Regions from separate parts of the Paenibacillus sp. A14 genome, predicted to be linked through region 1. Evidence: riboswitches for the same ligand, from Rfam matches in the RefSeq annotation. Region 1 holds a riboswitch; each other region holds the start of a gene.
What was found. Region 1 has a riboswitch for cyclic di-AMP ahead of V4U88_RS25355 (C40 family peptidase). Riboswitches for the same ligand answer to the same signal wherever they lie in the genome.

Region 1 (5,314 bases):
AGTCTGGCCATTCTTTTCTCCGTTGGCACTGGGAGCGCTTTCGCCGATTCCACGTTGGACGGCGTCATCGATACGGCCTTGGGAACGGAGTACTCTTCCGGCGGCACTACAACGTCCGGCTTCGATTGTTCCGGATTTACCATGTACGTCTTTTCGAAGATCGGTATTAAACTGCCCCATCAATCCGGTGCCCAATACAAGATGGGAACGGCCGTAGAGAAGGAAGAGCTGATTGCCGGCGATCTCGTGTTCTTCAACACTTCCGGTAAAGGCGTTTCTCATGTCGGCGTTTATGTTGGTGATGGCAAGTTTGCCCACGCATCTTCTTCCAAGGGCGTAGTCATCAGCAAACTGAGTGAGAAGTATTATGTACAGCGTTATGTCGGAGCGAAACGGATTCTGAGTACCGATAAGTACGAAGAAGTCACCACCGACTCCCAAGAGCATGACGATGTAGAATAATTCCGGCAAAGGCCCGCAGCGATTCTTTCGAGTCGTAGACTGCGGGTTTTTTCATGGCTGTTTGGGAAATCCCGTTTAGGAGAAATTACCCGTCTCTCCCCGGCATAAACAGGACAATAGAATTAAAATATCCGGCAACCCTAGAATAGCTTGCCAAAGCAAGTTAGGCTTGGTACAATAACCAAAGTAAATAGTAACAACTTTGTAAACATTGTTCGCCACGTCACAACTTTGGGTGCATTCAACTAGACTAGCCGAATTCCCGGCACCCGGGAAACGGGGGAACCATTTTGGGTGAATTGATTACCGATACATAGGAATCATAGGGAACCTTCAACCGAATCCTCAAGCTAACCTCGCAGGCATTGGAAGGAGAACTTTACATCATGAGAAAGACATTTGCAGCAGCAGCGACAAGTTTGGCGATTCTGTTCACCTTGGGGACAGGGAGCGTATCGGCCGAAGACACGACCTTGAACAGCGTGGTTAACTCTGTTTACGGAACGCCTTATAAATACGGGGGTGTCTCCACAAGCGGATTTGATTGCTCCGGATTTACGAGATATGTGTTCAAGCAGATGGGGGTCAAGCTCGCCCGGGTCTCTTCAGCCCAGTACAAACAAGGCACGCCTGTCGCCAAAAGCCAGTTAAAGCCGGGGGATCTCGTATTCTTCAATACCTTGGGCAAGAATAAAGTATCCCATGTCGGCATTTACATCGGTGAGGGGAAATTTGCGCACGCCTCTTCATCCAAAGGAATTCGTACGGATAAATTAAACAGCAGTTACTATAAATCAAAATATGTCGGGGCCAAAAGAATTCTCAGCAAAACCGGTTATTCCACATATGCCGCAGAATCATGACCCCTACGCCAAATTGAGGCGCTCACCTCAACTTAGTTAATACCGCAGTGGTTCTTGCCGGAACCACTGCGTTTTTTTCGCTATATACCATATAACGAAAGTCCGTTCAAAAAGGTTTCCAAATATGGCCTTTCCGCCAAAATTTATTTTTTCACGATCGCCGTTTCCTCTCCCGGACTCCACTGTCCAAATCTTCCCATACTCCACATTACCCCTCTGACCGAGGACGAAACACCTACGTCTTCCTATCTTTACAAGCAACCCATTTCCCGTTAGAGTGAGGGTAAACGGAATTTTCTAATCGATGAAAAGACAGCCCCGCGATATAATATCCATTCCCATTGTTTAAAGGAGGCGCAAACATGGAAAAACCAGTCACTACATTCCGGATCGTTCCCATGGAGGAGAGCCACGGCGCGGCTATCTGTACCTGGAAATACGATTCCCCATACGATATCTATAGCTGGCTCCCCTGGGAACAAATGAAAGCGCTCGACGTGGAGTTTGGGAACCCGGCCTTAAGAGCGCAACAATATGTCTCATTAATGACCCCTGATGATGAGCTCGCCGGATTTGCCCAGTACTTTCCGATGGAAGGGGTGACACGGCTCGGCATCGGGATGCGGCCCGATTTATGCGGCCAGGGACTGGGTAAAACCTTTGTGCTGACGATCGTGGAGGAAGCCCGGCGGCGGAAACCGCAGAATGTCATCGACCTGGAGGTATTGACCTGGAACACCCGGGCGATTCGCGCTTATCAAAAAGCCGGCTTCGTCATTACCGATTTGTACGAAAAAATGACCCCGGGCGGTATTTCCAAACCTTACTACTGTATGGTTTACAAAGGTGCCCCAGTCTCACCTTAATCTATATTGCGAGGTTGTCTGTGATAAACGGCACGTCATTTGGGGAAATATTTAAAAAACCGGAGTAATTCGTTACTTTTTTTGTCACAAACGCTATGATCAATGAGCCTGTTCCGCTATAATGGAAGGGGTAACTTACATAGGAGGGACGATCGGAATGCAGAAGTGGATCATGAGCGGATTACTCGTCGTGGCTTGCGCCTTTGCAGCCGTGTTAATGTTTACATTGCCCGGCCGGGAACAGGTAGCTCAGGAAGAGAAGCCTCAGATGCCTGAAGTCACGTTAAATGCGGAACAAGCCGAGGCCGTTATAAAGGCGAACTGCATCAGCTGTCATGGTGATGAATTGAAAGGCGGAGCCGGTCCGAACCTGCAAAAAGTAGGTTCCGCGCTGTCGGCTGACCAGTTGTTTGGGATCATTACCAAAGGGAAAGGCGGAGGCATGATGCCTTCCTTCAAGGATAAGTTGAAGGAAGAGGAAATCGCCAACGTCGCGCTTTATCTTTCCGAAAAGAAATAACGCTTACAACAATACGCCCGCCGGGGCCTGGGTCCAGGTTTTCGGCGGGCGCTTTTCTGCAGCCTCGATTATCTTGCTTTCCTGCATTCGTTTCTCAACCGGCAGAACGGGCCTTCTCGAATGCTTCATTATATTGCTGCGCTTCCTTGATATCCACGGCCGTGATGCCGCCTTCCTCCCAGGAGGTCAGGCGAAGCGTCACCGTTTTGTGATCGATGGTTATAAAGGGGTGATGGTTAAACGCTTCCGAAATGGCGGCAACCTCGTCCACAAACGCAATCCCTTTCATAAAGTTGGAGAAGGTATATTTGCGGACGATCCAGCGTCCCTCCTCCAGCTCCCAACCTTCCAGCCTTTCCAAATGCGCCTCTACTTCTTGCGGCGTAAACGGCATTGTTCTTCCTCCCCGTTTCCTCAAACTTCCCTGTATGTAATCCTGCAGTGAAGGATTTTATTCTTCGTCTCCAGCCCGGCATGAGCATCCATTTATTGTATTCCATGGATCGGCTGTTCATGCGCGGAAGGCTTTTCCTGATTTACCCTGCCCGTCCGAGCAGGTCTAGCGTGTCGATCTTCTAAGTCTTTATTTTACCATGCTCCCGAACAATATTCCAAAAAAACGCCCCGCTGTCAAATCAAAGCCACGGAGGTCAACTCGTCTTCGCCGATGAGCACATTGATTCTGTGGCCCTCAGCATCGTGAATAACCACAGCGCTGCCCACGCTAATCACGGGTTCGGTCCCCAGCGCAAAGAACAAATCTTCCGCCAATGCCTCTTGGACCTCATAACGTTCTTCGCCGGAAAGGTCCGCCCACTCCGCAGCCTCCATTTCAAAAAATTCATAGCTATCCGGAATGCGTCCAACCGCTTCCGTCAGATCTGCCAAAATATGTTCATAATCTCTTCCGTGCTTTACTCCCACCGCCTAATGGCTCCCTTCTTAGTAGTCTAATACAGACTGTATTCTCATTATACCGGAAAAAACACCTTAAAAAAAAAGGGAATTCTGTCGATAAAAAAGATAAACCGTTTTTCGGACAAGGTTGTAATGCCTCCAGCAAGGATGCGGGAGACAGAAAAATGGAAACAATTATCTCAAGGACGAGGTGTGCAATGGAAATTTCAACGATTATTGGACTTATTCTCGGTTTCGTGGCGCTTATTTTAGGAATGTTCCTGAAAGGTGCACCTATTGAAAGCTTGGTCTCGAACCCTGCGGCCTTTGTCATTATCTTTGTAGGGACGGCAGCGACGCTGTTTGTGGCATTTCCGCTTTCGGACATCAAGAAATTCCCCGTGTTGCTCAAACTCACCATGTCAAAGCCCAAAATGATCAGCAAGGCTGAGCTGATTACCCTGTTCATGGAATGGGCGACCATTACCCGCCGTGAAGGTCTGCTTGCTTTGGAAGCCAAGGTGGAGGAAATTGAAGATGATTTTTTACGCGGCGGGATGCGGATGATCATCGACGGTAACGATCAGGATTTCGTTCAAGACGTCCTTACGGAAGATATCGCAGCCACCGAAGAGCGTCATAAGGCGGGGGCGCAAATCTTCTCCCAGGCCGGGATGTACGCGCCTACCCTAGGGGTACTCGGGGCGGTTGTCGGACTCATCGCCGCATTGTCCGATATGAGTGATATCGACAAATTGTCCCACGCGATTTCCGGTGCTTTTATCGCAACAGTTTTCGGTATTTTCACAGGTTATGTCATGTGGCACCCGATCGCCAATAAACTGAAGCGTCTCTCGAAGAAAGAGATGGAAGTTCGGCTGATGATGGTGGAAGGCTTACTTTCCATTCAATCCGGTGTATCTACAATTGCGATTCAACAAAAGCTGGCCGTTTTCTTAACCCCTGCAGAGCGTGCGCAAATTTTAGAAAAGGGGGCGGGTGAAGGTGAGCAAAAAGAATAAGAAGCACCAGGAACATGAGGAGCATTCGGACGAGAGCTGGCTGCTGCCTTATTCGGACTTGATGACCCTTCTGCTCGCGTTATTTATCGTTTTGTTCGGCATGAGTACCGTGGACGCCAAGAAATTTGAGGAAATGAGCGAAGCCTTTCAAAGCGTGCTTACCGGCGGTGCGGGAGTCCTGGATCAAACCGCGCTGGAGAGCAACACCAAGACCTCCCCGAATCCGGAGGACATTTCCAAAACTTCCGACAACCTGATGAAGCAGAAGAAGGAACTGATGCGGAAAGAGCAGGAGAGCCTGGAGGCGTTGAAGAAACAGCTCGATAACTACATCAAGAATAACGGGCTTACCACGCAGTTGGACACCAAGCTGAACCAATCCCAACTGATGATAACGATCAGCGATAACGCCCTCTTCCCTTCGGGGGAAGCCCAGGTGAAGCCGGACGCCCGTGTCTTGGCCAAGGCGATTTCGAATATGCTGCAAAAATTCCCCGATTATGAAGTCATCGTCTCGGGGCACACCGATAACGTTCCGATTTCGAATCATGAGTTCGCGTCCAACTGGGACCTCAGCTCTGTTCGGGCTTTGAATTTTATGAAAATTCTGCTGCTTAACGAAAACCTGGATCCGAAGAAATTCAGCGCGATCGGTTACGGTGAATACCATCCTGTCGCCAGTAA
Region 2 (5,314 bases), on a different contig from region 1:
CTCCAGCCATCGCCGATTCCGTAACGTAATAGCCGTGTGCCGGTACACGGAGCTTTTCGTACAGGCTCAGGCTCTTTTTCAGGTACCCCTCATCCCCGTCCAAATGCAGGACCTTACCCGGTACCTCAAAAAACGACGGTTCCCCCTGCGGAATAAAATCGCGGCCCAAAGACGACCGATTTCGCTCGGTCAGGTCCAGCCGATCTTTTTGCAGCCGCTGCAGAGATTCGGTTGCCTTGATCCGGGCACGCTTCGTTTTTTCTCCCGGCATATCCGCGTTCACGACCACCAAATCCGATATCGGCGCATCGGCTAGCAGCCGAAACTCCGTTCCTTTGATAATGGCCTGCTCCCTCACAAAACGCTCGACGCGGAACGTAATATCTCCACCGTACGATTTGCGGACGACCAAGTCTCCCAAATTCGTCAACTCCATCACCTCTACCCCATCGTATGGGCGAAAAGAGGGATTGGTTACAGCTTTGAACCGCCGATTCCCGCCGCATGCAGGGTATTGCTCAGCTTCGCGAACTCCTCCAGGCTGAGCGTTTCGGCCCGGCGCGCCGGCTCGATACCGGCCTCAGCCAGCAAAGACTCCAGGCGCTCCCGTCCCTCGCCCGGAAAGAAGCGGCTCTTGAGGTTGTTGGAGATCGTCTTGCGGCGCTGCGCAAAGGCGGCCTGAACTACCTCAAAGAAGAACGCCTCTTCCGTCACGGCCACCGGCGGCGCGCTGCGGACCTTCAGCCGGATCACCGCCGATTCCACGTTCGGCTGCGGAATAAATACGCTGTGCGGCACGATGCATACCAGCTCCGGCTCGCTGTAATACTGCACGGCGATGCTGAGGCTGCCGTATTCCTTGCCGCCGGGTCCGGCCGCCATCCGTTCGGCCACTTCCTTTTGAATCATCACCACGATGTTCTCCAGGGGAAGGCCGGCCTCCAGCAGCTTCATCAAAATCGGCGTTGTCACGTAATATGGCAGGTTGGCCACCACGCTGACTTTCTCGCATTCTTTGAATTCGCTCGCAAATAACGCATGAAGATCAAGCTTAAGCACATCACCATGGATCACATGAACCTGAGGGTAGGGCTCCAGGACTTCTTCCAGAATCGGCAAAAGCCGCTGATCGATCTCAACGGCGGCAACCCGCCCCGCCTGCTGCGCCAGCTTCTCCGTCAAAGCGCCGATCCCCGGCCCGATCTCCAGCGCCCCTTTGGACTTGTCCAATTCGGCGGCGCCGACGATTTTGCCGAGGATATTCTGATCGATCAAAAAGTTTTGACCCAAGCTTTTTTTGAATGAAAAACCATGCCGCTGAATAATTTCCTTCGTTCGGCGCGGTGTTGCCACTTCGTCTCTCATCGTCATTCGTTCTTCGCCTCTTTCGTCTCCAATTGGGCCAGCGCGCCCGCAAACTCTTCGCGGCTGATCCGGAAGATGGCGAGCCGTTTATAAAACTGCTTCCCGTTGCAATATCCTATTCCCAGCCGTTCACCCATAAAACGCCGACGCTCGGCCGCCCGCGGATGAACGATCAACCCGGCCGCCATCAGATCCTCCCAGTCGATCTGAGCGGGAGCCGCCTCTTCTTCCGGAGGGGCCTCGGTGCGGACTCGCTCCAACGCCTCGCGAATGGCTTCCGGCGAGGCGTTCTCCACACCGATGTCGCCGGCCTTCGTCGCGTCCGCTTCCCGAAGGAAAGCATGCTTGCAGCCGGGTACCCGCTTCGCCACGATTTTGCGGATCCGCTCCCCCGCATGATCCGGGTCGGTGAAAATAATGACCCCCCGGCGTTCCATAGCCAACTCAATTTTGCGTAGGGTCGCCTCATTAATGGCCGACCCTCCCGTCTCAATCGTGTCGGCCTCCACCGCCCGCTTGACGGCGACCGTATCGTCCCGGCCCTCGACCACAATGACCTCCTTGATCATCCCCGCACTTACCTCTTTCGTTTTGGTTTAAAGACCGCTGATAGCTTCCATCATCACAATAACAAAAAGAAGAGGATTTCTCCTCTTCTTATCCGCGTCTTATTCATCATCCTAATATTATCCCATTCCCAAGGCAAAGTAAACGCTCCGGTCAGTTCAATTCCGGTTTGGTCGGTCCGATGACGTAAACGGTCCGGCCTTTTTTGCGTCCAAAATTCTTCGCCGATTTCAAGGAATCGTAATACACATCCATTTTGTGGCCTTTGATGGCTCCGCCGGTATCCTCAGCCTTGCGGAAACCGACCCCTTCGATATAAACCCACCATCCCAAAGGAACGACATCCTTGTCGACCGCGATCGTTCTTCCCTCCGCTACCCGGGTACCGGAAGCCGTGCGCGTGCCGATGCCGTCCTCCTCGGCGGAGTAGGCCGTAAGAGTCACGTTTTTGAGCACTTTTTTATATTTAAAAGAGACGCCGCCTTTCGTCGTAAGGCCGCTGATATTAACCGCGTTGGCGCTGCGGGAAATGCTGGCGGATGCGACTGCTGTCGGTTTCTTCGTGCCCACGGCAACGACTTTCGGCGAAGCTGCCTTTTTGACCTCTTTGCCGAGCCAGTGTTTGGACACGAACTTTCCGTCTTCATACACTTTTTCGATGTTATGGACTACAACGCCTTCGCTCCCGGGGAACATCACCTTTGTCGTTCCTTTGAGCAGATTCTTGTCGGAGGTTTTCACCACGGTGAAAGGAACGTTTTGCGTAGTCTGTATTTTATGTCTGGTAACGCGGACGACCTTGATGTTCAAGTTCGCCGAGACTTTGCTGTCCAAGGCCGGTGTAACTTTATCTTCCTGCCCCAAAGTGACGCCAAGTTCCTCGATTGCTTTCCGGACACTATCCTGTGTCGTGAAATGGGTCTTTGTCGTTCCATCCACGCTTACCTTGACCGGCACGGCGCGATGGATGACAATCCGGTCCCCGTCTTGAATCGAACTGGCCAGGGAATGAGATACGTTATCCTCCGGCTTCAAAACGATGGACTGCTCTTCCAGCACTTGATTGACCAGCGATTTCCGGGTTTCGATCTGCTGACTCTGCCCGTCAACAACCAAGTATACTTTTTTGTTGCTTTGGCTGTAAAACCAAATCAGGATGATGAGAACTACCGCGATGGACAAAATTCCGACGACCGAAATCTGACGTAGATGTTCTTGTTTCCACCGCATTGCGTAAGACATGCTGGATGAGCGCGATTCATGGGATTCCTCATTGCGGAAAATGCCCATTTCTTCCGTCCTCCTTCATAGTCCCGCCGTCTAGGTCGAATCGTGTTACATATGACGTGACTACATTTCATTTTTACGAAATGCCTAATGAAAGCCGCATTCCGCATCCCGTTCCAGTCTACCCGGCATCAAGTCACCTCCTGTTTAACACAGTATGATGACCCTATTACGTTTATTCAAAACAAAAGAAGCCTTAGAAAGAGTAAGAGGCTCTCTTTCGTGGCTTCCGAATGTCTGGGTGTAATAGGATGCACGAGTTTGCCCTCTCTTAGTACGCTTACGAGGTTAGCTGTCGGGTTAGGACGCAGAGAGCCGCCCTTTCTCCGTCATTCGCTCACGGCGCAATGACCTTGAATTCACCCCAAAGACCCGATAAAGAAATCAATTACAGTCCGGATGGATATCCCTTCGGCACTGTAGTCGGTTCCCCCGTTCTCCATGTTCGGAGACTCAGCGAGACTGGTTCATGGAACCATATAACGGAATCGTCAACGGCATGTTAACGACCCCAAATCGATTACTGAAAAGATTCTATCCTGTTTCGATGCATGTTGTAAAGGACGAATCAACAACGTTTATTTTAATAATTGGTTAAAAAAATGTAATATACTCACTGGAGTTGGTTAAAAAGCATTAATCTTTCCGAAATGCTCTTTTTTTCATCGGTTTTTCTCCCGATTACTCGGGATACCAAATCGTTCCAGCGCATTTTGGGTCGTAATAACGGCAATTTCCTCCACCGAGATCCCCTTTAACTCGGCAGCGGCCTCGGCGACCAATCGGACGTGACCCGTCTCGTTTCTTTTTCCACGAAATGGATGTGGAGTAAGATATGGGGAATCTGTCTCGATCAGCAATCGGTCCAAAGGCGTCTTCGCCAACACCTCTTTGGGCTGCTTTGCATTTTTAAACGTAATCGGTCCGCCAAACGACAAATGAAATCCCAAATCCAGACACATTTTGGCAATTTCCCAGCTGCCCGAATAGGAATGCATGACCCCGCCGATCTCGTTCGCCCGCTCCTCGCGCAGAATCCGAACAACGTCTTCGTGGGCATCCCGGTTATGTATGGAAATCGGCATTCCCAGCTCTCTGGCCAGCCGGATTTGCTTGCGGAATACCTCGTGCTGAACCTCTTTCGGAGACGTATCCCAATAGTAATCCAGGCCGATTTCCCCGATAGCGACAACCTTTTCATGTTTGCATAATTCTGCAATCCAGTCGAGATCCTCTTCTTTCATCGTAATGGCGTCCTGCGGATGCCAGCCTACCGCCGCATAAATGAAGTCATAGGTCTCCGCCAGCTTCATCGTCGTCGGAATCGTATCGCGGTTAAAACCGATGTTGATCATCCGCGTCACGCCTTGCGCCAAAGCGCGTTCAATCGCTTCATGACGATCTTCGTCAAATTGGGGCGCATCCATATGCGTATGTGTATCAAATAGTTCCATGGGTTGTCCCTCCTACGTTCCCTGTTCAAAATATTCCGCGATATGCCGCGGCAGCCGGTCCATAACCGGTCTCAATTTATTCTCCGGGTAGTACAAATGATACTTGCCCCGGTGCAGACCGCTAATGGAACGCACAATATCCGATACCTCGGAAATTTCCTTCAGTTGGTCCTGCCGGTCCAATAACAGGATCTGTTTATCGCGAAATTCGCCGTTCGGACGAAACACATCATAAGGCAGATCGGTCGGAAAATCAATTTCCAGGTCATATTCCGGATGAAGCCCGACTCTTCCGAAGGCAGCGCGAATTTCGTCAATCGTTTCCAGGTCCAGCGACTCCACTTCTACATATTTATACAATTTACGGTTCAAAAAACGGGCGCACAAATCGCTCAACAACTCGTCCGATTCGTTCCTCCACTGCATAAAGGCGGTTTGTACCAAAGCTTCGTCAAGCAGCAGGTATTCCTGTACGGTCAAATCCCGTTTGAACAGACCCGGCAGCGGCTCCGGTAGAAACCGGAACTCGTGTCCCCCCGCATGCAGCTCCTTGGCCCGCCGAAAAATTTGCCGTAGAATAATCTCCGAACTGCGCGTCACCGGATGGAAATAAATCTGCCAATACATTTGATACCTGGACA
Region 3 (5,314 bases), on a different contig from region 1:
TATTCCGGCCCTGCCGCGTTCAAAAGGTATGCCGGCCGATTATACAACTACGCAGCCAGGCTTGAGAAGGAATTCGGTAGTCCCCAGGATATCGAATGGGCGGTTGCAGACGGGAAGCTTAACATTCTGCAAAGCAGGCCGATTACTACATTGAGTGCCGGGAATCGGGATACGTATGAGATTAATGATTCATTGACGGGTGATTTTTTATGGACAAACACCAATGTGGGCGAATCCATGTCCAATGTCATGACCCCATTAAGCTGGTCCATCCTTCGTTTGTTGGACGAAGAACACAGTCTGATTCCCGGAGAATATATGATATCGGGGAACATTTGCGGAAGAGTCTATTCCAACATCAGCTATCCCCTCTCGATGTTTGCGGCATTTGGGGTAAACCCAAGTACCATTCTCCGCAAGATGAGCCGGGTATTCGGACAGATTCCCGAGGGAATAGAGGTCCCTTTGATTCCGTTCTCAAGAAGGGAACTGCTCGGGAAAATCCGGGCCAAATTTTTTTATAATGTGAAACAAACCCAAAAGGCCGTTAAAAATGCCCCGCGGTTTTTGGAAGAGACGCCGGAGTGGTGCAGAACTATAACGGAGCGGATCAGGCAGACAGAAACCAGGGAACAATTGCTGGATTTGTGGAAGCGGGAAATATGGCCCCATAATGTTTCCGCAATGTGGCACGCCCTTGAAGCGCCTTCGCAGGCCATGCAGAAATTCGAAAAGCTACACTTTAAGTTAAGCAAGCGGGTTGGAGCGGAAGAGGCAAATCAGCTTTTGTCCTTTGGCGACGCTGCGGAACTGGAAAGTCTCGGCCCGCTCCTGGGGATATCGAAGGTGATGAGAGGGGAACTGACTGAGGAAAAATATATTGAGAAATACGGGCACCGGGGTCCGCACGAATTTGAACTGTCGATCCCCGGACCTGGTGAAGACCCTGTGTGGTTGGAGCGGCAAATGTCCGAATACTCGGCGGGCTCCACAAATGTGAATGATCTTTTGAGGCATCGGCAAGTTCAGAATGAGGCGGCATGGGACAGGTTTCGGCGAATCGATCCTCAAGCGGCAAAAAAGACAATCAGGAAATTGCCGCTCGTCTCGGAAGGCCCGAGATTACGGGAGGCAGTCCGTTCGGAATGGACAAGAACTTATCGGGTAAACCGTGCTTTCGCCCTAAAAGCCGGCGAGTTTCTCGGAATAGAAGACAATGTTTTCTTTTTATATATGCATGAACTTTTGGCCTGGTTGTCCGGTGAGGAAACCTCCGCTGCGGGACATCTGCCTGCGCGTAAACAAACCTACCTGAGATATCAGACGCTGCCGGCGTTTCCGTCAATGATTCGGGGAAGATTTGACCCCTTTGCTTGGGCCGAGGAACCGGTCCGCAGAACCGATGTTTTCGATGCTTCTCTTCCGCTGACCAATGTGGAAACCGACAGTCTGAGAGGAGTCGCGGGAGCGGCGGGCAGGATTAAAGGCGTAGTACGCGTTCTCGGACACCCCGAAGAAGGGAACCAGCTATTGCCGGGTGAAATATTGGTGGCTTCCACGATCAACATCGGATGGACGCTTTTGTTCCCCAAAGTATCCGCCATTATAACCGATATCGGAGCTCCGCTGTCCCATGCCGCCATCGTAGCGAGAGAACTGGGGATTCCCGCGGTGGTTGGATGCGGAAACGCCACTTCTCTGTTGAAAACGGGAGACCGGGTCATTGTCGATGGGGGGCAGGGCATTGTCCAAATACTTTCGGAGTGATAATCTGTAAACTACAGTGGGTGGAACAAAAATTGAATTGGGGTGGGGGCTATATCAGAGAAAAGAAACCAGGGCGGAGGCCTACGCGAGCGCAAAAAGGCAAAAGCTATGGCTGAAGTCCAGAAGCACGCGATGCGGTTGTTTCGCGAACAGGGCTATAGGGCCACTACGGTGGAGCAGATTGCCGAGGCGGCGGAGATATCCTACAGCACTTTTTTTCGGTACTTTTCCAGTAAGGAAGATGTGCTGACCCGTGATAATTATGATTCCCTGCTTATTCGCGCTTTTGAGGAGCAGCCTCCCGGTTTAAGTCCTATTCATGCGTTGAAAAACGCCATGATCTCGGAGATTTCTAATATGTCCGCCGAGGAGTTGTCCACGATGCGCGAGCGGAATCAGCTGGTGATTTCGATTCCGGAGCTCTGGGCGGCGTTGGTGAACAACATGACGCAGATGATGCATCTGATCGCGGATATCGTCGCGGGGCGGGTCGGCGGCCACCCGGAGGATCTGGCGATCCGCACTTTAGCCGGAGCTGTGGTGGGTGTGAATATTTCGGTGATACTTCATTATGCGAAAAATCCGGAGACCGATTTTGCCGAGCTTTTGGAGGAAGCGCTAAGCCATCTGGAAAAAGGATTCTCTCTGTAAGACCGGTACAGAACCAAAGCTGAAAATAACTCCACTGACTTTCTGAAAATAATGCTACAATAAAGGCCGAAACAGTAAAGTTTTTCGCAAAGGGGTAATGGACATGACAACCATACTGAAAACATTGACGATAGCCGGCAGCGATTCCAGCGGCGGGGCGGGAATCCAGGCGGATTTGAAGACCTTTGAGGAATACGGGACCTATGGATTGAGCGCGTTGACCACCATCGTGACGATGGATCCGGACCGCGGCTGGCATCACAGCGTATATCCGGTGGATGCGGCCCTCGTTGCCGAACAGCTGAAGACCGTATTTGCCGGCGGGCCCGTTGCGGCCATGAAAACGGGAATGCTGGGCAGCGTGGCGATCATCGAAGTCGTGGAAGCCTGCATTAAGCGGAATCGGCAGCAAAATGTCGTCATCGACCCGGTGATGGTCTGCAAGGGCGAGGACGAAGTGCTGAATCCCGAAAGCGCGGATGCGATCCGCGATTCTCTGTTGCCGCTGGCAACCGTGACCACGCCGAACCTGTTCGAAGCCGGCGTATTGTCCGGAATGGGGCGTCTGACCTCGGTGGCGGATATGAAGGAAGCGGCGAAACGAATTCGGGAACGGGGGGCCCGGAACGTCGTTATCAAAGGCGGGAAGGCTCTCGAGGGCGAAAAAGCGCTTGACATATTCTACGACGGCTCCGAATTTACGATCCTGGAGAGCGATAAAATCGAACCGGCCCACAACCACGGCGCGGGCTGTACGTTTGCCGCCGCGGTAACCGGCGGGCTGGCCTGCGGCATGCCGGTCAAGGAGGCGGTGGAGAAAGCGAAAAAATTCGTGACGGCCGCGATCCGCTCCGGATACGCATTTAACGAATTTGTAGGTCCCGTTTTTCACGCGGGGTATCGCTTGAACGGCGAGCAATAAAACCAGGATTCTTCATTTAAAGGTCTTGTTCTCCTGTGCGGAGAGCGGGACCTTTTTTTACATTTGACGGGGGCTGATAAATCATGAAAGGAAATGAAAACAAGGGAAGTAAGCGCTTAAACGAACCCTTTTGGGTCAATGTTTCGTGAAATCGGGCACATCCAGGGTTTTACACGGATAAGTGAAAGGAGTATATTCACTCATGGATTTCATATCAAAATTCGCTGAATTTCCAGTAAGGGAAAACGGGGGAACCGATTTGTCGTCAACGTTTGGCCGGGAGAGTATCGGCCAAATCAAAGCGGCAGGGGGTGAATCCGCGGCAGCTTTCAGTCAGGGCTTTCGCGGAGGGGTGATTCTCGCCACCCTAATCCGACAGCTAACCTCGTAAGCGTAGTTCGGGAGAGGATGATACTGTGACCATGCAGACATGACATGGACCACAGGGGTTCTGACCTCTGTGGTTTTTTGCTGTGCTCCCCTATGCTTTTTTTCCGAAGAAAATGGGTATTCTATCTTAAACCAACTATGAGGTGTTGCAGTTATGTTTACCATGCTAAAAAGAGTGCTCATCGGTCAGCCGCTGAAGTCTACGGAACTGGGGGAACAAAGGCTCAGTAAAACGAAAGCGCTGGCGATTCTGTCTTCGGATGCCCTGTCCTCCATCGCCTATGGTCCCGAACAGATCCTGATTGTGCTGATGGCCATCGGGGCGGCGGCCTTTTGGTATTCCATCCCGATTGCCGTAGGAATTCTCGTGCTGCTGACGGCTCTCGTCCTGTCCTACAGACAAGTGATTTTCGCTTATCCGCACGGCGGCGGCGCCTATGTGGTGTCGAAGGAGAACCTTGGTGTCAATGCGGGCCTGCTGGCGGGCGGAGCCCTGTTGGTCGATTATATTTTGACGGTGGCGGTCAGCATTTCGGCGGGGACGGACGCCATTACTTCCGCCTTTCCGTCGCTGCATCCTTATAATGTGCTGATCGCTTGCCTGCTGGTTGTGCTGATTACCGTTCTCAACCTGCGCGGCATTACCGAGTCGGCTTCCATTCTGGCTTATCCTGTGTACTTGTTCGTCCTGATCATCTTCATAACGATCGGTGCGGGATTGTATCGGATTATGACCGGCCAGGTCCCGAGCGATCTGCACGCCCCGATCGGTACACCTGTCGCCGGGCTGACCTTGTTTTTGCTGTTGAAGGCTTTTGCGTCCGGGAGTTCGGCCTTGACCGGGGTGGAGGCAATCTCCAATGCGATCCCGAATTTTAAGGACCCCGCCCCGAGGAATGCCTCCAAAACCCTGGCGGCGATGGGCATTCTGCTGGCTTTGCTGTTTACCGGAATCGTCTGGCTCGCGTATTACTACGGCATCTCGCCAAAAGGCGAGGAAACGGTCGTTTCGCAAATCGCCTCGGCAACCTTCGGCAGAGGCGGGATGTATTTCGCGATTCAGGGAATCACCGCAATGATTCTCGTCCTTGCCGCGAACACGGGGTATTCGGCATTTCCGCTGCTGGCGGTCAACCTGGCGAAGGATAAATATATCGCCCGGATGTTCACCGTTCGCGGAGATCGCCTTGGCTATTCGAACGGAATTGTGTTTCTGGCGGCGGCTTCGATTTTACTGATTATCGTGTTTAAAGGGCAGACCGAGCATTTGATTCCGCTTTATGCGGTCGGGGTTTTTATCCCGTTCACACTGGCGCAGGCCGGGATGCTGGTGAAGTGGATCCGGGAGAAACCCGAAGGGTGGAGAGTAAAGCTCACCATTAACGCGGTAGGCGCGGTGATCAGCTTTACGGTCATGATGATGTTTTTCATTACGAAGTTTACGCAGGTTTGGCCCGCACTCATTTTTTTACCGGCGATCGTCATGGTCTTTCACAAAATTCATAAGCACTATGAGGCCGTCGGCGATCAGCTTCGCATCACCACTTGCGAGCCTGCGGCTCGCGTTAATGGCAATGTGTTCGT
Region 4 (5,314 bases), on a different contig from region 1:
GTTAGTTATAGTAGGCTTACTTCTCGGTTTGATACATATACCAGTCCTGGATCAAGCCGAATCGTTCATTACCCAATCTAATGTGTTTCAGGCGATTATCATCTCCCTGTTCCTTCCTATCCTGCTGGGCGACGCCACATTAAAACTCCCTTTCTCGCATCTGCGGGAACAGAGCAAACCGGTCATTGCCCTTGCGTTCGGAGGCACTCTGCTTTCCTTTCTCCTAATCGCCTTTGCCATGTATGGTTTGACGGGGCTGCCGATCGTTGTCGCCTTCACATTCGCGGCGCTCATGAGCGCTACGGATCCGATCAGCGTCATCTCCATCTTCAAGTCTTTGGGAGTACCCAAGAAAGTTGTCACCATTATTGAAGGAGAATCACTTTTTAATGACGGAATTGCCGTCGTATTATTCCAGATTTCCTCCATATATTTGCTCACCTATATGGAAATGGGCTGGGGAGGGGTTGGCAGCGGTGTCTTGCTTTTTCTGAAGTTCAGCCTAGGCGGTATCGCGGTTGGCGGCATTTTGGGATATCTTTTTTCCCAGCTCATTCGCTTTTACGATGATTATCCGTTGGAGATCGCCTTTTCCATGCTCCTCTTTTTTGGAAGTTTCTTTATTGCCGAGCATTTTCATGTGTCCGGCGTGATCGCCGTTGTCGTAGGCGGGCTGATCTTCGGCAGTTACGGGGCGCGCATTGGCATGTCCGAAACAACAAAGACGAATATCAACTCGTTTTGGGACGTGATTACGTTAGTGGCCAATTCACTGATTTTCCTCATGATCGGACTTGAAATCAAGCATATTGATTTTACGGACAAGTGGGCCTTAATCGGCGCGGCCATTCTTATTGTTCTAGTGGGCAGAACGTTGGCCGTTTATACAAGTCTCTACTCTCTGAAAACCTTCCCCTCTTCCTGGAAGTTAATTCTAAATTGGGGTGGATTAAAAGGCAGCTTGTCGATTGCCCTCGCACTGAGCCTGCCCCCGAGCTTCGAAGGACGCGACGAAATCCTGGTGCTGACCTTCAGTGTTGTGATGTTCTCACTACTTGCGCAAGGGCTGAGTATTAAGCCTTTGGTAAAAAGACTGGGGTTAGCTAAAGGACCGATAGAAACAGGCATGGATAAGAATTAAGAGCGACTTTAAATCGAACCTTCATATCTACTTTTAGAGCTATTTAACATAAGATTAATTACGATAATTTCATAAACTTATCGCTTAATCCCCTTAGGGGAGCGGGGGAACCACGGCCATTGGCCGTTTCAAGGGGTGAATTCTTTCTGGGAAAGGAAGAACGGGAACTCTCAATCCCGAATCCGACAGCTAACCTCGTCAGCGTCTTGGGAGAGAACATGTTTGTAACTTAGTCTAGTCCATGCTTCGAAAAACCGAGCCTGGTGGCAGAATGTCTCTGCCTCCGGGCTTTTCTAATGCTTGATAAAAATTTTTTATTTATCCCAACAGAACGGAGTGGATCCGGTGAACAAGCAACTGGAGAATGTGAGTGATAATCCACAGCATTCCGCTTTTTTAAAAGCAGAGTCCCTTATAAACAGGCTAAAAAAGAACACGACGCCTCCCCAACTCATTATGATCGTTTTTTTCATTTTAATTTGGATGGGCACGGCCTTGCTGACGCTTCCCCATTCTTCCTCCACTGGGAAATCCGTCGGACTCCTGAATGCTTTATTTACAGCCACCTCGGCGATATGTGTGAACGGCCTAATCGTGGTGGATACCGGTAGTGTCTATTCGCTTTTTGGGCAAATCGTCATTATGGTCTTGATTCAGATTGGCGGGCGGTGCGTTTTTTCTATAGTATCCCTTCCCTGGGTATTCGTCTATCTTACAAAAGAAAGCCAACCGGTATTTGGTATACCGGTTGGCTTTTGTTTAGCTTCTTAACTGGCTATTTACTGCTCATCTCCGGCAGCGATCTCCACGCTGCCGTTCTTATGCACTCGCAGGTTCCGGGAGGCCGATTCGATATCGGGCGCCGCCCAGCTCGCTGGATGGACATCGGACCAACTGGACTCGCCGATCGCCCGGCGATCCAGCAGCGGGCGATCGAACAGCCGGTTCAGTACAACGATGGCTTCCGCGCGTGACATCGTCTGGTTCGGACGGAATGAACCATCCTCGTATCCGAGCATGTATCCCGCCTCACGTACCGCGTTAATGGCGCCGGCCGCCCAATGGCCTTGGGTATCGGTAAACGCTTCACTTGTATTGGTAAGCTCAAGTCCTTGCAGTCTGGACGCAATGACCGCCATTTCCGCGCGGGTCACTCCAGCCTCCGGGCGGAACCGCCCGCTCAGATCGCCGGAAAGAATGCCCGCACCGGTCAGTTGGAGAACCGCTTTCGCGGCCCAATGCGACGCCGCCAGATCGGAGTACGGATTTACACCGGCGCCTTCGCTGAATTCTGTTTGAATGGCGATCAACCTGGCCATCTCGGCGCGCGTAACGGATTCGGCAGGGTGGAATTTCCCGTCCGGATAACCGGAGATATACCGTAAATAGGTTTTGTAGTCCGCTTCCGTAGAAATAATCGTGAATGTGCTGAATTTCCGGACGTCGATTTCAATGCCGATCGGATGCCCTGTTTCATCGTAAACCGGCTGTCCGAACTCGAGCTCTTTCTCTCCGTCGCTGTGTTCGATGAACACCGCCAAACCGTTTAAGAAGTTCTTGCGATCCTGGGCATCCTCAGGAAGATCAATGCCCGTCAACGGAAACATGACTTTCGTAGCCCGATTTGTGTAATTCGTTTCGATCGTCATCGGTTGACCGACGGCACGCGCGTTCCGGCCCATGGCGTACTCCCGAAACTCCTGTGCCGACTCTACCCGATCTTGAACCGTCTCGGTTTCGGACGGTTTACGAATCGGGACGACCCGGAAATAAAGGTCTTTTCCATCATCGTTCAGTTGGCCTAACGAATCTATAGGCAAACTGATCTTGGCACCGCCCGCCTCGATGGCGAGCCCCAAATTCCCCTCTTTAAGCTTCAAAAGAGCTTCCTTGGAAATACTGACATTGACTTCATCGGCAGGCTGGCCGGGGATGTCGTCGACGACGATTCTTGCCATGCCGGCGCCGGTGGCTGCGGCTTTCGCCACGATTTCGTCAGCCTTTGATTTTCCGAATGTCACCGAGTCTACGGCAACCCCGTTCTTCAGGGTACGGGTAATTTCGACCCGCGCAACATTCTCTTCTCTCTCCCCTGCCATTACCTTGGCCTGACGGATTGCCGGGGAGGGACTTGTCGGAGTAAGTGCGCCCGGGGGATTGGAATTTGAGTTCGAATCTGAATCCGAGGACGGATTCGAACCGGAACCTGAATCTGGCCTTGGTCCCGGCGTCGGAACCGGATCCGGTTTCGTATCAGGAATCGGCTCCGGGTTGTTTGGCATGGCCGCTCGCGTAATATCCAAGTCATATATTTTAATAGCTCCGCCTGGGGCCGTGACAATGAGGGTCACCGGATTGCTCCCGATGGCCAGGGACAAGCTTCTTGAAGTTCCTGTCATTCCGTTAATCGTCACGGTTGCCGCCGGATCTTCCGTTTGAGCCGAAACAGTGACGGAGCTTGTGCCACCGGGAACTTCGGCGAAATAAGACGTAACGCCGGGTTCGAACAAAGGGGTCAAGGTTGCGGAACCGATCGACAAATCCACCAACTCGCCGGATACGACCTGGACCGTCCGGGTGGTTTCCGGGGCGGCATTTCCACTATTATCCTCTACATTGTATCGGAGAATATAAGGTCCGATTTCGCCGGAGTAAACATCCCCCGTTACGGTAACCCGCTCCGTCAAATCACCGTCGACTTCGTCTTCGGCGGAATAGCCGGGTTCTACATATGGCTCACCCTTCAACAGATACATTAACGGTTCGCCGGCCAATGTAATAAACGGCTGATCTTCATCCAATATATAAAAACTGGCTTCCGCCGTATGCGTTCTCGGGTCGTCATTGTCACCGGTTCGACCGTTATCGGTTACCGTATAATTGAATTTGGCCAGGCCGGTGAACTGCTCCGACGGCCTGAACTCGACGCGGCCGTTGGCCAGTTCGACCGTCCCTCCTTCCACCGCTTGAACGTCGGTAATCGTCAAGGACTGCCACAGCGCTTCATCGGGAGGGCCGACCTCATCGTTAGCCGTAAGTTCGTTAAAGGAGAAATTGACTTGCTCGGTCCCTTTCTTGACCTTGCCTAATCGGTCATCTTTCGCCACTGGCGCGTCATTGACTTCGGTCACATGGACGACCGCTTCCGCTGCATCGCTCAGCAATGCTCCATTCCCATCGGCCGCCGCCTGAACCATGAAGCCGAATCCCGAGCTTCCATGGGCGTTCTCATTAGGCATAAACTTCAAGCCGTCGGCACCTTCCAAAACGGTGATGAACTCCCCGTCCTGGATCGGTGTTGAACCGTTATGCTGGAACAGCCTTCCCCCGGTGATCCCGCTGATTTTAAAATGCGTCGCCGGGGATCCTCCGCCATCCGTCGGGATTATCACGAGACCCGTTGAATTCATGGTATCTTCTTCCGTCTCCGCCCCGGTAACTTGCGGACGATCGGTGAGCGGAGCTACGGTGATGAACGCAAGGGCTTGGCTTTCCACCCCGCCGTCATCCTCTACCCGATAACGGAACGAAGCGATATCCCGAAAACCCGGTTCAGGCGTGAACACCACATTACCGAAGTCATCAAGACGCACATCTCCGCCGCGAACCTTTTCCACCGAAGTAATCCGCAGCGTTTGTCCAAACTCATTATCCGCTCCTTTGCTGTCGTTTTTGAGCAACTCGGACGCAAGAATCGTATGTTCGCCCGAATTCTCCGGCACCGCTTCCAGATGATCGTCATCGACCGCCACCGGAGCGTCGTTAACGGTATTAACTGAAATCGTCACTTTCGCGGGGTCGCTCAGCCCCCTGCCGTCTTGACCGGTCGCAGCCTGTACCTTAAACGAGAAAGCGTCTCCGGCCTGGCTGTTGGCGTTAAGGTTTGGTGAGAACTTCAGTCCGAGCGAACCTTCGCTCATGGTTACATAACTGTTTGCCGGAATCGGGGTAGTGCCGTCGTTTTTGTACAACGTGCCTCCCTGAATATCGGTGATCTTCAAATACTGGACATCCACTCCGTCAAAAGCGTTTCGTCCGATCTGCAAGCCTTCGGAGGTTTGTGTGTCTTCCTCCGTGACGGCATCGGTTACGACGGGGATGTCCGCCACCGAGCGGATCGTGAACGAAACGGTTGCTTCCGTCTCTTCCGGCGACGGCTCACCATGGGTCGTC

Region 2: it holds a riboswitch for cyclic di-AMP, as region 1 does, so the genes downstream of both, V4U88_RS23025 (3D domain-containing protein) here and V4U88_RS25355 (C40 family peptidase) in region 1, are expected to answer to the same signal.
Region 3: it holds a riboswitch for cyclic di-AMP, as region 1 does, so the genes downstream of both, V4U88_RS14360 (APC family permease) here and V4U88_RS25355 (C40 family peptidase) in region 1, are expected to answer to the same signal.
Region 4: it holds a riboswitch for cyclic di-AMP, as region 1 does, so the genes downstream of both, V4U88_RS17605 (potassium transporter TrkG) here and V4U88_RS25355 (C40 family peptidase) in region 1, are expected to answer to the same signal.

The regions. Positions count from the first base shown of each region.
Region 1 covers NZ_JBAGJD010000018.1:48,220-53,533, forward strand. The annotation lists gene V4U88_RS25350 (C40 family peptidase) at 1-462, shown strand, start outside; cyclic di-AMP (ydaO/yuaA leader) riboswitch at 705-842, shown strand; gene V4U88_RS25355 (C40 family peptidase) at 849-1,325, shown strand; gene V4U88_RS25360 (GNAT family N-acetyltransferase) at 1,688-2,191, shown strand; gene V4U88_RS25365 (c-type cytochrome) at 2,349-2,711, shown strand; gene V4U88_RS25370 (4a-hydroxytetrahydrobiopterin dehydratase) at 2,806-3,105, opposite strand; gene V4U88_RS25375 (hypothetical protein) at 3,342-3,635, opposite strand; gene motA (flagellar motor stator protein MotA) at 3,827-4,630, shown strand; gene motB (flagellar motor protein MotB) at 4,614-5,314, shown strand, end outside.
Region 2 covers NZ_JBAGJD010000012.1:92,973-98,286, forward strand. The annotation lists gene yabG (sporulation peptidase YabG) at 1-436, opposite strand, end outside; gene rsmA (16S rRNA (adenine(1518)-N(6)/adenine(1519)-N(6))-dimethyltransferase RsmA) at 475-1,371, opposite strand; gene rnmV (ribonuclease M5) at 1,368-1,934, opposite strand; gene V4U88_RS23025 (3D domain-containing protein) at 2,086-3,222, opposite strand; cyclic di-AMP (ydaO/yuaA leader) riboswitch at 3,481-3,688, opposite strand; gene V4U88_RS23030 (TatD family hydrolase) at 3,882-4,673, opposite strand; gene V4U88_RS23035 (HD domain-containing protein) at 4,686-5,314, opposite strand, start outside.
Region 3 covers NZ_JBAGJD010000004.1:639,816-645,129, forward strand. The annotation lists gene V4U88_RS14345 (PEP/pyruvate-binding domain-containing protein) at 1-1,767, shown strand, start outside; gene V4U88_RS14350 (acyl-CoA-like ligand-binding transcription factor) at 1,876-2,418, shown strand; gene thiD (bifunctional hydroxymethylpyrimidine kinase/phosphomethylpyrimidine kinase) at 2,522-3,340, shown strand; cyclic di-AMP (ydaO/yuaA leader) riboswitch at 3,553-3,749, shown strand; gene V4U88_RS14360 (APC family permease) at 3,885-5,314, shown strand, end outside.
Region 4 covers NZ_JBAGJD010000006.1:213,260-218,573, forward strand. The annotation lists gene V4U88_RS17600 (cation:proton antiporter) at 1-1,141, shown strand, start outside; cyclic di-AMP (ydaO/yuaA leader) riboswitch at 1,213-1,361, shown strand; gene V4U88_RS17605 (potassium transporter TrkG) at 1,487-1,912, shown strand; gene V4U88_RS17610 (tandem-95 repeat protein) at 1,921-5,314, opposite strand, start outside.